DNA from 2 places in the Nocardioides sp. Z13_37 genome. Region 1 is predicted to be linked to the other one. Evidence: riboswitches for the same ligand, from Rfam matches in the RefSeq annotation. Region 1 holds a riboswitch; the other holds the start of a gene.
What was found. A riboswitch is a leader RNA that binds a small molecule or an ion and turns the genes downstream of it on or off. The one in region 1 is predicted to bind cyclic di-AMP.

Region 1 (6,656 bases):
TTGGTGGCGGTCGAGGAGAACACCACCGTGCTCCCGTCGCCTGAGACCGTGACGGCGCCGCTCCACCCGTTGGCCGGACGCCCGTCGAGGCCGCGCGTCACGAGGACCGTGCCGGGCGCGGCGCGCCGGGTCACGGCCTTCACGACCAGCGTCGTACGCCGGGTCTCTCCCCGTTGCGTGCGCACTCCACGCTCGAGGAGGCTGACCCGCCAGGTCCCCAGTCGCGGAGCCGTGCCGGTGAGCCGACCCTCGCGCAGCCGCAGCCACCGCGGCAGGCCGTCCGCCTCCCGCACGCGCCAGCTCTGGCGCCGGTAGTCGTAGCGCTCCCCCCGCAGCACCGTGTCGACGACCCGGTTGCCAGCGGCCTCCGCGGTGGAGGCCACGGGTGTCGACGCGGCGGCGCCCACCGCTCCAGCGGGCGGCACCGCCACCAGGCCCCACGCCACCGCCGCGGCCGCCAGGGCAGCCACCCCACCACGGACCCCGCCACGGACGCCGCCTGTGATCGTGCCCCGAACCGTGCCGATGGTCGTCATGGCAGTGGAGACGCCCGCCGACGGCTCCTGGTTGCCCGCACCGCGGATCAGTTCATGTCGGGATCGACGGGGCGGTTGACGTGCCAGGCCAGCATCCCGGGCTGGCGGCGCATCACGTCGCGACGCAGCCCGTCCGGGTCGTCGCGGAACGCGTCGGCCGCCTCGCTGGTGACGACGTACCAGCTGCCCTCCTCGACCTCCCCCTCGAGCTGTCCCATGCCCCACCCGGCGTAGCCGGCGAAGACGCGCATCGCGGTCAGCGCGCCGTCGACGAGCTCGGTCGGGGTGTCGAGGTCGACCATGCCGAGCAGGCCGGCGACCGGGCGCCAGCCCACGGGCGGGTCCTTCGGGTCGCGCAGCGCCGCGACGGCGAGGGCGCCGTCGGTGCCGACCGGCCCACCGCGGAACAGCACCTCGGGCTCGGCCACGACGTCGCGCCACGGTTCGAGGACGTCGGCGACGGGCACCTGGGACGGCCGGTTGAGCACCACGCCGAGGGCGCCCTCCTCCGTCACGTCGAGGAGGAGCACCACCGTGTCGGCGAAGTTGGGGTCCTGCAGCGCCGGCGTGGCGACCAGGAGCATTCCCGATGCGAGCTGCATGGCGTCCACTATGGACTGGTCCCACCCGGGCGCACATCATCCCGCGGAAGGGCTCCCGAAGGACCGCTCGCCCCGCCCGAGGGCATCCCGGCAACGCCCCCGCGCAGGGCTCCGGTCACCTAGGCTGCGAGCCATGGAGACCCGCCGGCCGCGCTCCTCCGACGCCACCAGGCAGGCGCTGGTCGACGCGGCGCGGGACCTGTTCACCCTCCACGGCTACCCGGCCGCCTCGCTGGAGGCGATCGCCGAGGCCGCCCAGCTCACCAAGGGCGCGCTCTACCACCACTTCAGCGGCAAGCAGGCCGTCTTCGAGGCCGCGCTCGAGCTCGTGCAGTCCCGCGCGAGCGCGGCGATCGTCCACGCCACCTCGCAGCACGCCGACCCGTGGGAGCAGGGGCAGGCGGGTCTTCGTGCGTTCCTCCGGGTCGTGCAGGAGCCCGACTACCGCCAGATCGTCGTCTCCGACGGCCCGTCGGTGCTCGGCGCCGCACGCCACCGCGAGCACGAGCGGCCGACCTACGCCGTCGTCGCCCACCTCGTCCGCTCGGCGCTGTCGGACCGCGACCGGTCCCCCGACGACGCCATGCTCGACACGTTCGCCCGGGTCGTCTTCGGCGCGGTGTCGGCCGCCGGCGGCGCGGTGGCCACGAGCGAGGACCCGACGGCCGCGGCGGTCCGCGCGGAGGCGGCGATCGGCGCCGTCGTCACCGGCCTGCGGCGCCTGCTGGAGGACACCGCCGGCGGGGTCGCGGAGATCGAGCCCGGCGCTACTTGGCGAAGGTGACCTCGCCGTTGACGGCCGGCACCAGCTCGATCCACACACGACCGGCGGGCACCGTGAGCTCGCCACGCTTGGTGGAGAGCTCGATCGCGCCGTTGAGGCCGTCCTTGCGCCAGGTGCCCTTCACCACGCGGCCGCCGTGGAAGAGCAGCGCGGCGCCCTTGCCCTCGAGCTTGGTCTCGGGCACCGGGTAGCCCGCGGGGTCGCGGTAGCCGGCGTCGCCGACCCGCACCCGCAGCACGAGCACGGAGTCGGCCGGGAACTGGTCGCCATCGGCGGCGTAGGAGTCGGTGTTGACGTAGCGCCCGCGCTGGAACTGCCAGCTCGTCGAGTGGGCGCCGAAGTCAGCGGTGAGCGTGCTGGCCTTCGCGCCCTTCGGCAGGTCGGCCTCCTCGCCCCACGGCAGGTAGGGCGGCGGCTCCTCCTCGGCCTTGACGCGCTTGGCGATCTCGCCCAGCCGGGCGAAGAGGTTGTAGGGGGCCGAGCGGGAGGTGTCGCGGTAGACCCCCGCGTCGCCCTCGGTGATCCACGGGATCCCGGCGCCGTTGATGCGCTTGATGGTGACGGCCGCGGCACCACTGGTCACCACGGTGGCGCCCTCGGGCACGATCCCGATGTCGCTCGCGCGCATGGAGCGCACCGGCCCGATGGAGCCGGGCACCTTGGAGTAGTAGAACGCCGCCAGGCGGGTGTAGCCGCCCTCGACGAGCTCCTCGACGACCAGGTCGGCCGAGCCGAGCCCGACCTGCGGGGCGCTCGAGGAGGTGTTGTCGACCTTGGTGACGAGGACGGGGTGCTTGGGGGCGTCGCCCTTGCGCTCCAGGCCGGTGAGGGGCCAGAAGCTCGGCTCCGGCGGGGCCTCGGTCGTCTCGGACGGGCTCGGGTCGGCCGAGGCGGACCCGCTCGCCGGCTCGTCGTCGCCGCCGCTGCACGCGGTGAGGAGCAGCACGCTCGCTGCGAGCGTGGCGACGACCGCTCGGACGGACGAGGTGGGACGACGGTGACGCACGGTGACTCCGATCGAACGGGGGTGCCGGGCCGGTGGGGCCCGTCGGGGGCATCTCTGGAAAGTCTGGGGGCGCGCCCTCCCCGATCGGGGAAGGCGCGCCACAGGGTAGATCAGCAGGAACTGCCTACCAATCCGAGCCTGTCGCCCGGGTGGTGACGCCGCTCAGGCGCGCCGCAGGGTGCCGCCGAACCAGCTCGGGGTCCATGCCGTGGCGACGCGGACCCGCTGGCCGGTGCCCGGGGCGTGCAGCATCAGGGCCTTCCCGCCGGCCCAGCGCAGGAAGATCGCGGCGTGGTAGACCCCGCTGCCGCCGTAGAAGAACATCAGGTCGCCGGAGCGCATGTTGCTCTTCGCCACGCGACGGGCGTGGCCCGCCTGCGCACGCGAGGTGCGCGGCACGGCGAAGCCGGCGCGGCTGTAGCTGTAGCGGATCAGCCCGGAGCAGTCGAAGCGGTCCGGTCCGGCGGCGCCGTACGCGTAGGCGTCGCCGCGCTGGCGCATCGCGATGTTGCGGGCGGCCAGCACCCGGCGGTCGACGCTGCGCCTGGCGCTGGTGCGCGCCGACTTCCGCGCGTGCTTGCGCGGGCTGGTCCGCTTGGCGCCCCGGTCCTTGGAGCTCCGGTCCTTGGAGCTCCGGTCGGTGGCGTCGTCGCTGGTGGTGCGCGTGCTGGTGGTGCGGTCGGACTGGCCGCCGGCCGGGGCGGCGCTGGCGGGCAGGGCGCTCAGCGTCGATCCGGCGAGGCCGAGCCCGGCGAGGGCGAGCGCACAGGCTCGCGCCATACGAGTGGTCGTAGGCATGGTTGTTCCTTTCCACGCCTGTGAGGTGAGCTGTCGGGCTAGGGCTGGAAAGTGCCCCGCCCCGTCCTCCGAGGAGTCCGGTGGCTTCGCCCCGAGCCGGTCGACGACCGGCGCTGGAACCTGTGGGTCCCCCACTCCTGCCCTGGTGCTGTCGGGGGTCGTCCCGGCCGGGCAGGACTCGGCGTACTCCGGGACGGTTGGGTCTTGCGACCTCCTCCAACGTGACAGGACGACCCCGGCAGATCCAAACCGGCCACGGCCCCTGAGGCAGGGACCGTGGCCGATCTCACGCGGAGGAGGGGCTCAGCCCAGCTTGCGGCCCCCGTCGACGTACAGCGTCTGACCGGTGATGAACGACGCCTCGTCGCTGCAGAGGAACGCGGCGGCCGCCGCGATGTCCTCGGGCTGGCCCACGCGCCGCACCGGGGTGGCCTCGGCGTTGAGCCGCTGCAGCTCCTCGGGCTCCATCTTGAGCCGGCGGGCGGTGGCGTCGGTCATCTCGGTGACGATGAATCCCGGCGCGATGGCGTTGGCGGTGATGCCGAAGGGGCCGAGCTCGATGCCGAGCGTGCGGGTGAGGCCCTGGATGCCCATCTTGGCGGCGGAGTAGTTGGCCTGGCCGCGGTTGCCCAGCGCGGAGACGCTGGAGAGGTTGAGGATCTTGCCGTACTTCTGCTCCACGAAGCGGGACTGCGCGGCCTTGGTCATGTTGAAGACGCCCTTGAGGTGGACGTTCATCACCAGGTCCCAGTCGTCCTCGGTCATCTTGAAGAGCAGGTTGTCGCGGGTGACACCCGCGTTGTTGACCAGCACGTGGATGCCGCCGAGCTCGTCGACGACACGCTGCACAGCGGCCTCGGCGGCGGCCGAGTCGACCACGTCGCAGGCGATGCCGACGGCGCGCGCACCCTCGGCGAGGTCGAGGCGGCCCGCGGCCTCCTGGGCGGCGGCCTCGTCGAGGTCGAGGATCGCGACGGAGGCGCCCTCGCTCGCCAGGCGCTGCGCGATGCCGAACCCGATGCCTCGGGCTGCTCCGGTGATGACGGCTACGCGGCGGTCGAATCGACCCATCTCGTGACTCCTCAGGACTCGGTTGCTGTGTGCGTGAGGGTAGTGCGTGGCTCGGTGCGGCCCTCACCCACCGTGTGGAGCTGGTGCATGTCACTCGCGCGCGGGTCGCGCGGTGCCCTAACGTGCGGGCATGGCACGGGGCGACTTCCGCGGCGCGATGGGCGTCGCGGCCGCGATGGCAGTCGCCACATGGGCGGTCGCGGCCGCACACGACCTGCCGGTGCGCGACCCCGACGGCGTCTCGGTCCCGACGTGGGTGCGGCTGCCGCTCATCGTCCTCCTCGCCGTCGTGCTCGACGTGGTGCCGCGGTGGGTGGCCCGCGCGCGTGCCACACCGCGCCCCGGCGCGCGGGCGGCCCTGGGCACCGTGCTCCGCGACCGCTGGACCCGCGACCAGGTGTGGTTCACCCTGAGCGGCCTCGCGGCCTGGTACGTCTCCTACGTCGCGTTCCGCAACCTCAAGGGCTACCTCCCCTTCGTCAACGACCGCCTCTGGGACACCGAGCTCGCGCGCCTCGACCGGCTGCTCTGGCTGGGCCACGACCCCGCCGGCGTGCTGCACGACCTGCTGGGCACCGGCTGGGCGGCGTGGGTGCTCTCGGGCGTCTACGTGCTGTGGATCGGGCTGGTGCCGGCGGCGCTGGCGATCGCGCTGGTCTGGACCCGGCGCTCGGCCACCGGCGCGCTCTACGTCACGGCGGTGTCGTTCAACTGGATGCTCGGCGCGGCCGTCTACTACCTGGTCCCCTCGCTCGGGCCCATCTACTCGCGGCCCCAGCAGTTCACCGACCTGCCCCGCACGTTCAACACCGACGTGCAGGAGCTGCTGCTCAGCGACCGCGTCGCCGTGCTGGCCGGGGCGTGGGACACGCGCGCGGTGCAGACGGTGGCGGCCTTCGCGTCCCTGCACGTGGCCATCACCGTGACCACGTGCCTGGTGATGGAGCTGCTGCGGCTCCCGCGCCCGGTGCGGGTGGCCGGCTGGGTCTTCGCCGGGCTCACCTGCCTGTCCACGGTCTACCTCGGGTGGCACTTCTTCATCGACGTGATCGGCGGGATCGCCGTCGGGACGCTCGCGCTGGTGCTCGCCGCGTGGGTGACGGGCCATTCGCTGAGGCGCCGCGAGCGGCCGTGGTCCCGCGCCGCGGCCCGCGACCTCGACGAGGAGCCGGTCGCCTCCTAGGGCTCCTGCCGCACCGCGCCTAGGCGGACCGCCCCCCGCGTGCGGTGCGCTCGTCGAACTCCGCACGGGCGTGGGCGATCTGGTGCTGGTGCAGCTCGGTCCAGTGCACCAGGGACTGGATGATCTCGAGCAGCGTGCACCCCAGCGCGGTCAGCCGGTACTCGACGCGGGGCGGCACCTCAGGGTGCACGGTGCGCCCGACGAGCCCGTCGCGCTCGAGGTGGCGCAGCGTGACCGTCAGCATGCGCTGGCTGATCCCGTCGATCTCCCGGCGCAGCTCGTTGAAGCGCATCGTGCGCCGCTCCAGCAGCGCGATCACGAGCAGCGACCACTTGTCGGCGATCCGGTCGAGGATCTGCCGCACCTCGCATCCCTCGCGCACGTCCCACTGGAAGGCGTCGGGGCAGCCGCACTCGGGGGCCTCGTTCACCGTGGTCACCTCGCGGGAACCAGGTGACTTCGAAGTGCCTACTTCCGTCATCACTCCATCGTCCCCACGATGAGACGTGGTTACAAGTGGTAACCCAGAGACGAATCGGAACTGGAGGCATCGTGACCGAGCGGTGCATGGAGACGGGGGAAGACCGAGCGAGCACGCGCCGGGCCTGGGGCCTGCTGATGGTCGTCTGCGGGGCACTGTTCCTCGAGGGCATCGACATCGCCATGCTGAACGTTG
Region 2 (6,656 bases), 400 kb from region 1:
GACGAACGCGGCGCAACAGCCGTCGAGTACGGCCTCATGGTCGGCTGCATCGCCGTCGCCATCATCATCGCCGTCATGGCGTTCGGGCTGACGGTCAGCGACCTCTTCCTGATCCCCGCCGAAACCTTCGACGGTCCCTGAGCTGGGCGGTGACGGGCCTCCCCGCTCGCCGGGCACTCACTGCACGTCCTGAAGGCGACCGCCCGGTCGCCTTTCAGTGCTTCCTGGCCGCGTCGACCAGGGCCTGGAGCCGGTGACGCCACCCGGCGGCGAGCCCGTCGGCCGTGAGGCCGGCGCGCCGCAGGGCCGTGGCCGGCGACCGCCCTCCAGCGGCCGCGTCGTAGAGGTCGACCAGGCCCTGCTCCCCCAGCCGCTCCGCGACGATCCGGCACGCCAGCCACGCCTCCTCGTAGCGAGCCTGGAGATCACTCCCCCGCGTGTCGAAGTCCGCGGCCGCCGGCAGCGATCGCGGCACCCCGTCGCGCCGGACCGCCTCGATCGCGCGGCCGAGGGCGACCGCGTCGGGCAGCTGCGTGTCGCGCAGGGCGACGTAGTCGGCGAACCCCTCGAGCAGCCACGGCTCGACCGGCCTGCGCACCGCCTGCGTGGCGACGTGGACGAGCTCGTGGCTCATCACCACCTGGGCGCCGGCGGGGCGCAGACCGTCGGTCACGTCGGGGTTGACGAACACGTGCACCGGCCCCCGCTCGTCCGCCCCGTCACCCGCCGCCGCAGTGACGGCGGCTATCCCGGCGTAGGTGCCCGACCCGACGCCCAGCGCCGCCTCGAGGCCCGCGCCGGAGGCGGGGACCTCCACCACCACGGGCGCGGTCCACCCGGGCAGCACCCGGCGCACGACCTCGATGCCGCGCTCCACCCGCTCCCGCACGACCTCCGCCTCGCCACGGGACCCCTCCGACATCACGAGCACGCCGGGCGCGCGCGCCACCGACAGCTCCGCTCGCAGCCAGAGGGGCAGCCGGGCGCCCGCTCCCGCCTGCCCACCGAACCCCGCGATGGCGAGCCGATCGCCGTCGGGCACGAACCGCACGACCACCTCGCTGCGCGCGGGTGCCTCGTCGTAGCCGCGGAGCCGCCACGTCAGCTCGGCCACCCCCGTCCACGACCCGTCCGCGGCCACCGCGCCCCGCTGGTCGACGTAGCGAGCGGTGACCGCGGTGAGGTCGAGCGACCGCGCATTGGTCGCGACGGCGGACATCAGGGCCTCGGCCGCGGGTGCGCCGGGGGGCGCCAGCCGCCTGAGGGCGGCGACGTCGCGCTGCTCCACGCCGTCGACGAAGGCCGCCAGGGCGGCGGCGGCGCCGGCCGGGCTCGCCCGTGGCCCCTCCACCAGCCCCTCCACCGACTCCGGCGGGGCCACCTCGTGGCCCACGTCGCGCACGAGGACGACCGCGACGACCAGGCACAGCGAAAGGCCGGCCGCCCACAGGAGTGGACGACCGGCCTTCGCGGAGTGCGTGTCAGCCAGGACGGACCGCGCCGACGTAGGGCATCGAGTGGAGGCCGGAGACGACGACCCCGGTGCCCGGGTTGGCGGCGTGGACGATCATCCCGTTGCCGATGTACATGCCGACGTGGCTGATCGGGCTGTAGTAGAAGACCAGGTCGCCGGGCTGCAGGTCGCTCGCGGCGATCCGCGGACCGGAGCCGAACTGCGCGCTGGAAGAGTGCGGGAGCGACACGCCGGCCTGCGCCCACGCACGCATGGTCAGGCCGCTGCAGTCGAACGCGTTCTCGCCCATGGCGCCGTAGACGTAGGCGTCGCCGACCTGGGCCATGGCGTACTGCACGGCGGCGGCGGCACGGCCCGAGGCGGGCACCGAGCTCGGCGTGCGCACCGTGGTGCTGCGCGAGGCGAGCATCCGCTCGCGCTCCTCGGCCTCGAGGTCGGCGAGCAGCTCCTTGGCCTCGGCGAGCTTGTCGTCGACGGTGTCCTTCTCGGCGCTCAGCTGCTCGGTGAGCTCGGCGATCTCGTCGGTGCGGTCACTGGTGGCCTCACGACGGATCTCGAGGGCCTGGAGCTCGGTGTCGTAGTCGGACAGCAGCGAGGACTGGAGGTCGTTGAAGGACGACATCGTCGAGAGCGAGTCGAGGAAGGCTCCCGGGTCCTCGGAGACGACGATCTGGCCCATGGTCGAGATGCCCTCGCCCTCGAGCTGTCGCACGACGGCGTCGGAGACCTGGTCGCGGACGGCGCCGAGACGCTCGTCCTGGCGCTCCTGGTCGGCCTTGAGCCCGCGCAGGTCGCGACGGAGGTCGGCCAGGTCGAGGCGGGCGTCGTGCAGGCGCTCCTGGGCGGCCTCGGCCTCGTGGTAGAGACGGTCGACACGGACCTTGACGTCGTCGATGTCGGGGTCGGCCTGCGCGGGGGTCGCGGGCACGAAGGCGATGGCAGCGATCGCGGAGAGACCGATGACGGTCGCACCAACTCGCTTGCGGGTGTGAGCCACGAGCGGGGGAACTCCTCGGGGTGTCGTACGCCTACCAGGTGAGCTGACGGGTTCGGCACGACTGGCCTACCCCTGCTCCTCGTGCCGCTCGCGCGGCACGCCTCGCAGGGGATTCACCCCAGGGGGAAGTGTGGTTCCCCGGCTCGCGGACCACGGGTGATGCGGGGGTGTGGTCCACGACTCGGCGCGACGCCCGCGCGGGCCGGGTGACCCACTGCCACGGACGTCAGCCCACACCATAGGCCGCTCATGGGGCCGCCGCCAATCTTCGCCGCCGATTGAGGACGAGCGTGTCCTGGCGAGCCTCACGCCGACTCGATGACCGGGCCGGCCACGGGCTCCACCAGCCGCAGCGGCGGCACCAGCCCTCCCGAGGCCAGCACGTCGAGCGCGGCCATCTCGTCGTCGTCGATGGTCAGCTCGGGCGGCGGCCCGAGGAGCACTGTCACCACGCAGTCGTGGCAGTGCAGCCCGCGCACCACGCAGGTGTCGCAATCGATCCGTGTCGTCATGCCCCGAACGGTGACAGGGGCCACCGACAACGCCTCGGGGAGCGGCGCGCGCCGGCGTGTCGGGCTAGGAGCCGAGAAGGCCGAGCAGGGCCGCGACCGGCATCGTGCGGGCGCCGTCGCGGGCGACGTCGCGGCCCACCGCGCGGTCGTCGGTCACCACCACGACCACGCGGCCGCGCGGCTCGGCCGCGACGAGCTGGCGGATGACGTCGTCGGCGATGACCCCCTGCGGGCTGAACACGACCCTGACCCCGCGCGGGGCCGGCATGGCCGTGCGCACCGTGGACTCCGCGGCGTCGAACACCACTGTCGTCTCCGCCCCGGTCCGCGCGACGAGCGCACCCAGCGCGGCGACCAGCCGGCTGCGCTGGGCCTCGAGGCTCGCGGTCGGCCACCTCTCCTTGGTCACGTTGTAGCCGTCGATCACCAGCCGGGCGCGGGGCAGCCCGAGCGTCTGCTCGAGGAGCGCAGGCGACGCAGGCGCGCTCGACACCGGCGCGCCGACGACGCCCGCGAGCGCCGACTCGACCGCGTCGCCGGGACTGCCCGTGACGGCCGGGAGCGCCAGCTCGCGGCGCAGACCCGTGGCGGCGTCCACGACCGCGTCGAGGAGCAGGCGGGCCCGCACGGTCGCGGCGTCGCGGCCGGAGCGGGCGTCGCGGCGGCTGGCCGCCAGACCCGACTCCGCCTCGTCGAGCTGCGCGCGCAGTCGTCGGACGTCGGCCTCGGCGGTGCGGGTCGCTCCCTCGGCCGCCGCGAGCGCCTCGTCGCGGGCGGCGTAGGCCGCGTCGCGGGCCTCCTCGGCGGCACGCAGCACGCCCCGGGCCTCGCCGAGGCGCTGGCGCAGCACCTTGTGCTCGGCCTTGGCGCGGGCGAGCTCCTCGCGGTGCTCGGCCCGCACCGCGCCCAGCTCCGCCTGGAGCGCGACCACCTGCGCGGCCAGGCGAGCGTGCTCGGCCTGGACCTGCTCGTCACGGGCCCCGTCGCGACCCAGCGAGTCCGCCACCTCGGCGACGACGGCCTCCCACCCCTCGTCCCGGGCCAGCCAGGCTCGAGCGGCGACGTCGACCGGGTCGTCGGGGTCGGCCGGCAACGCCGCCACCTGGACGGCCGCGTGCTCGCGGAACGCGTCGTCGTCCAGCGCCGACCAGATCGCGGCGGCACCGAGCCGGGCACGGCGGGCGGGTGCGAACCCGGCGACCTTGCGCAGCGCCGGCGGCACCGGCGTGACGGAGGGGAGGACGGCCGAGACCATCGCGACCACACGCAGGCGCAGCCGCTCGGGCAGTGCTGCGGGGCCGGTCACGGCGGGCTCGTCACCCGGCGGCGGGGTCGCCGGCGGTGTCGGCGGAGGCACGGTCGACGACCTCGATCGCGTCGCTGCGACCGCACCAGCGGCACGACACCGTCTCGACCGCCTCGGAGCGCACGGTCTCCTCCTCCACCTGGTGCTCGCCGGCGAGGTCGAAGTGCCAGTACTCCGTCGTGCGACGGGTGCGCGTCACGTCGAAGCGGGTGAGGTTGCCGCAGCCGGCACAGCGCCACCGCTCGCCGTCGCCGGGTACGCGGAGGTCGGCGGTCTGCTCGGGCACGGGTGGCTCCTCGTGGGTCGGGCCCGGGTCGGGCCGGGTCTGTCGGGCGCGGTCAGCGTAGTCCGCGCGCCATCACCGCCGATGTCGGATCCCACGTCTAGCGTCGTGCCACATGAGCACCACCGCCCACCGCCCGACCCGGGAGCGGTCCCGTTGGGAGGCCCAGCGCAGCTTCGACGAGCTGGGGCGGCCGCTGCGCGACCTGACGTTCTGCGTGGTCGACCTCGAGACCACGGGCGGCTCCGCGGCGGGCGGCTCGATGATCACCGAGATCGGCGCGGTCAAGGTCAGGGGTGGCGAGGTGCTCGGGGAGTTCCAGACCCTCGTCAACCCGCACGCCGAGATCCCGGCGTTCATCGCCGTGCTCACCGGCATCAGCAACGCGATGGTCCACGACGCGCCGCCGATCGAGTCGGCGCTCCCGGCGTTCCTCGACTTCGCCGCCGGGTGCGTGCTCGTGGCCCACAACGCGCCCTTCGACGTCGGCTTCCTGCAGCACTTCTCGCGCCAGCAGGGTCGCCCGTGGCCGAAGTTCGAGGTGCTCGACACCGCCAAGCTCGCCCGGCGGGTGATCACCCGCGACGACGCGCCCAACTGCAAGCTGTCGTCGCTGGCCAGGCTCTTCAACTCCACCACCACGCCCAACCACCGCGCGCTCGCCGACGCCCGCGCCACGGTCGACGTGCTGCACGGGCTGATGGAGCGGCTCGGCGGCCTGGGCGTCCACACGCTCGAGGAGCTGCAGACGTTCTCCTCCCGGGTCAGCACCGCGCAGCGGCGCAAGCGCCACCTCGCCGAGGGCCTGCCCCATTCCCCCGGCGTCTACCTGTTCCGCGACGAGCGCTCGCGCGTGCTCTACGTCGGCACGTCGAAGGACCTCCGCACCCGCGTCCGGACCTACTTCACCTCCTCGGAGACCCGCACCCGGATGGGCGAGATGGTCGGCCTGGCCGAGTCGGTGACCGGGATCGAGTGCGCCACGCCGCTCGAGGCCGAGGTGCGCGAGCTGCGACTGATCGCCGAGCACAAGCCGAAGTACAACCGTCGCTCGCGGTTCCCCGAGAAGGTCCACTTCGTCAAGCTGACCCGTGAGGCCTGGCCGCGGCTCTCCCTGGTGCGCAAGGTGCTCGACGACGACGCCGACTACCTCGGCCCGTTCTCGTCGAGGAAGACGGCGGAGAAGTGCCTTGCCGCGCTCCACGAGACCTTCCCGGTGCGGCAGTGCAGCGGCCGGCTGCCGCTCGCGCCGTCCCGCTCGGCCTGCGTGCTGGCCGAGATGGGCCGCTGCCTGTCTCCCTGCGACGGCTCCACCGACGCCTCGGCCTACGCCGCCGTGGTGCGCCAGCTGCGCGACACGCTGCTGCGCGACCCGCAGGAGGTCGTCGAGGCGATCAACCAGCGGATGACCGCGCTGGCCGACCGTGAGCGCTTCGAGGAGGCGGGGGTGCACCGCGACCGGCTCGCCACCTTCATCCGTGCCGCGGCCCGCACCCAGCGACTGTCCGCGCTGACCCGGTGCGCGGAGATCGTGGCGGCCCGTCGCGAGGACGACGGGCGCTGGTCGGTGCACGTCGTCCGGTTCGGCCGCCTCGCGGCGGCGGGGCGGATCCCCGCGGGCGCCGACGCCCACCAGTACGTCCGCGAGCTCAGGTCGAGCGCCGAGACGGTCGCCGGCGCGCCCGGCCCGGTGCCCGCCGCGACCGCGGAGGAGTCGGAGAAGGTGCTGCGCTGGCTGGAGTCGTCGGGCGTGCGGCTCGTCGACGTCGACGGCGAGTGGGTCTGCCCCCTCAGCGGAGCCGCCCGACACCTCGCGCTCTACGACGCGGCCAACCAGTCGCGGCTCTCGCTGGTGCCCTTCGACGAGCAGCGCCTGCCGTCACCGGTGCACCGGCCGGTGCGCTGACGAGGAGTCAGTCGAGGCCGATGCTGAAGGCCGCCTCGAGGTCGTGCCGGGAGTAGGTGCGGAAGGCGATGTGGGTCTCCGTCTCGGTGACGCCGTCGACCTTGTTGAGCCGGTCGGCGACGACGGCAGCCACGTCCTCGTGCTCACGCACGCGCACCAGGGCGATGAGGTCGACCTG

Region 2: another riboswitch for cyclic di-AMP. It lies ahead of AC4H2S_RS08825 (C40 family peptidase); the one in region 1 lies ahead of AC4H2S_RS06910 (C40 family peptidase).

The regions. Positions count from the first base shown of each region.
Region 1 covers NZ_JBZGDV010000002.1:395,362-402,017, reverse strand. Annotated here, with positions in the region: gene AC4H2S_RS06930 (WD40 repeat domain-containing protein) at 1-470, opposite strand, end outside; gene AC4H2S_RS06925 (YqgE/AlgH family protein) at 584-1,138, opposite strand; gene AC4H2S_RS06920 (TetR/AcrR family transcriptional regulator) at 1,272-1,922, shown strand; gene AC4H2S_RS06915 (DUF3048 domain-containing protein) at 1,906-2,868, opposite strand; gene AC4H2S_RS06910 (C40 family peptidase) at 3,091-3,708, opposite strand; cyclic di-AMP (ydaO/yuaA leader) riboswitch at 3,727-3,920, opposite strand; gene AC4H2S_RS06905 (SDR family NAD(P)-dependent oxidoreductase) at 4,030-4,797, opposite strand; gene AC4H2S_RS06900 (phosphatase PAP2 family protein) at 4,928-5,980, shown strand; gene AC4H2S_RS06895 (winged helix-turn-helix transcriptional regulator) at 6,000-6,410, opposite strand; gene AC4H2S_RS06890 (MFS transporter) at 6,548-6,656, shown strand, end outside.
Region 2 covers NZ_JBZGDV010000002.1:793,758-800,413, reverse strand. Annotated here, with positions in the region: gene AC4H2S_RS08835 (Flp family type IVb pilin) at 1-141, shown strand, start outside; gene AC4H2S_RS08830 (hypothetical protein) at 215-1,402, opposite strand; gene AC4H2S_RS08825 (C40 family peptidase) at 1,482-2,471, opposite strand; cyclic di-AMP (ydaO/yuaA leader) riboswitch at 2,502-2,636, opposite strand; gene AC4H2S_RS08820 (hypothetical protein) at 2,777-2,983, opposite strand; gene AC4H2S_RS08815 (NYN domain-containing protein) at 3,048-4,289, opposite strand; gene AC4H2S_RS08810 (hypothetical protein) at 4,300-4,575, opposite strand; gene AC4H2S_RS08805 (DEDD exonuclease domain-containing protein) at 4,688-6,478, shown strand; gene AC4H2S_RS08800 (Lrp/AsnC family transcriptional regulator) at 6,486-6,656, opposite strand, start outside.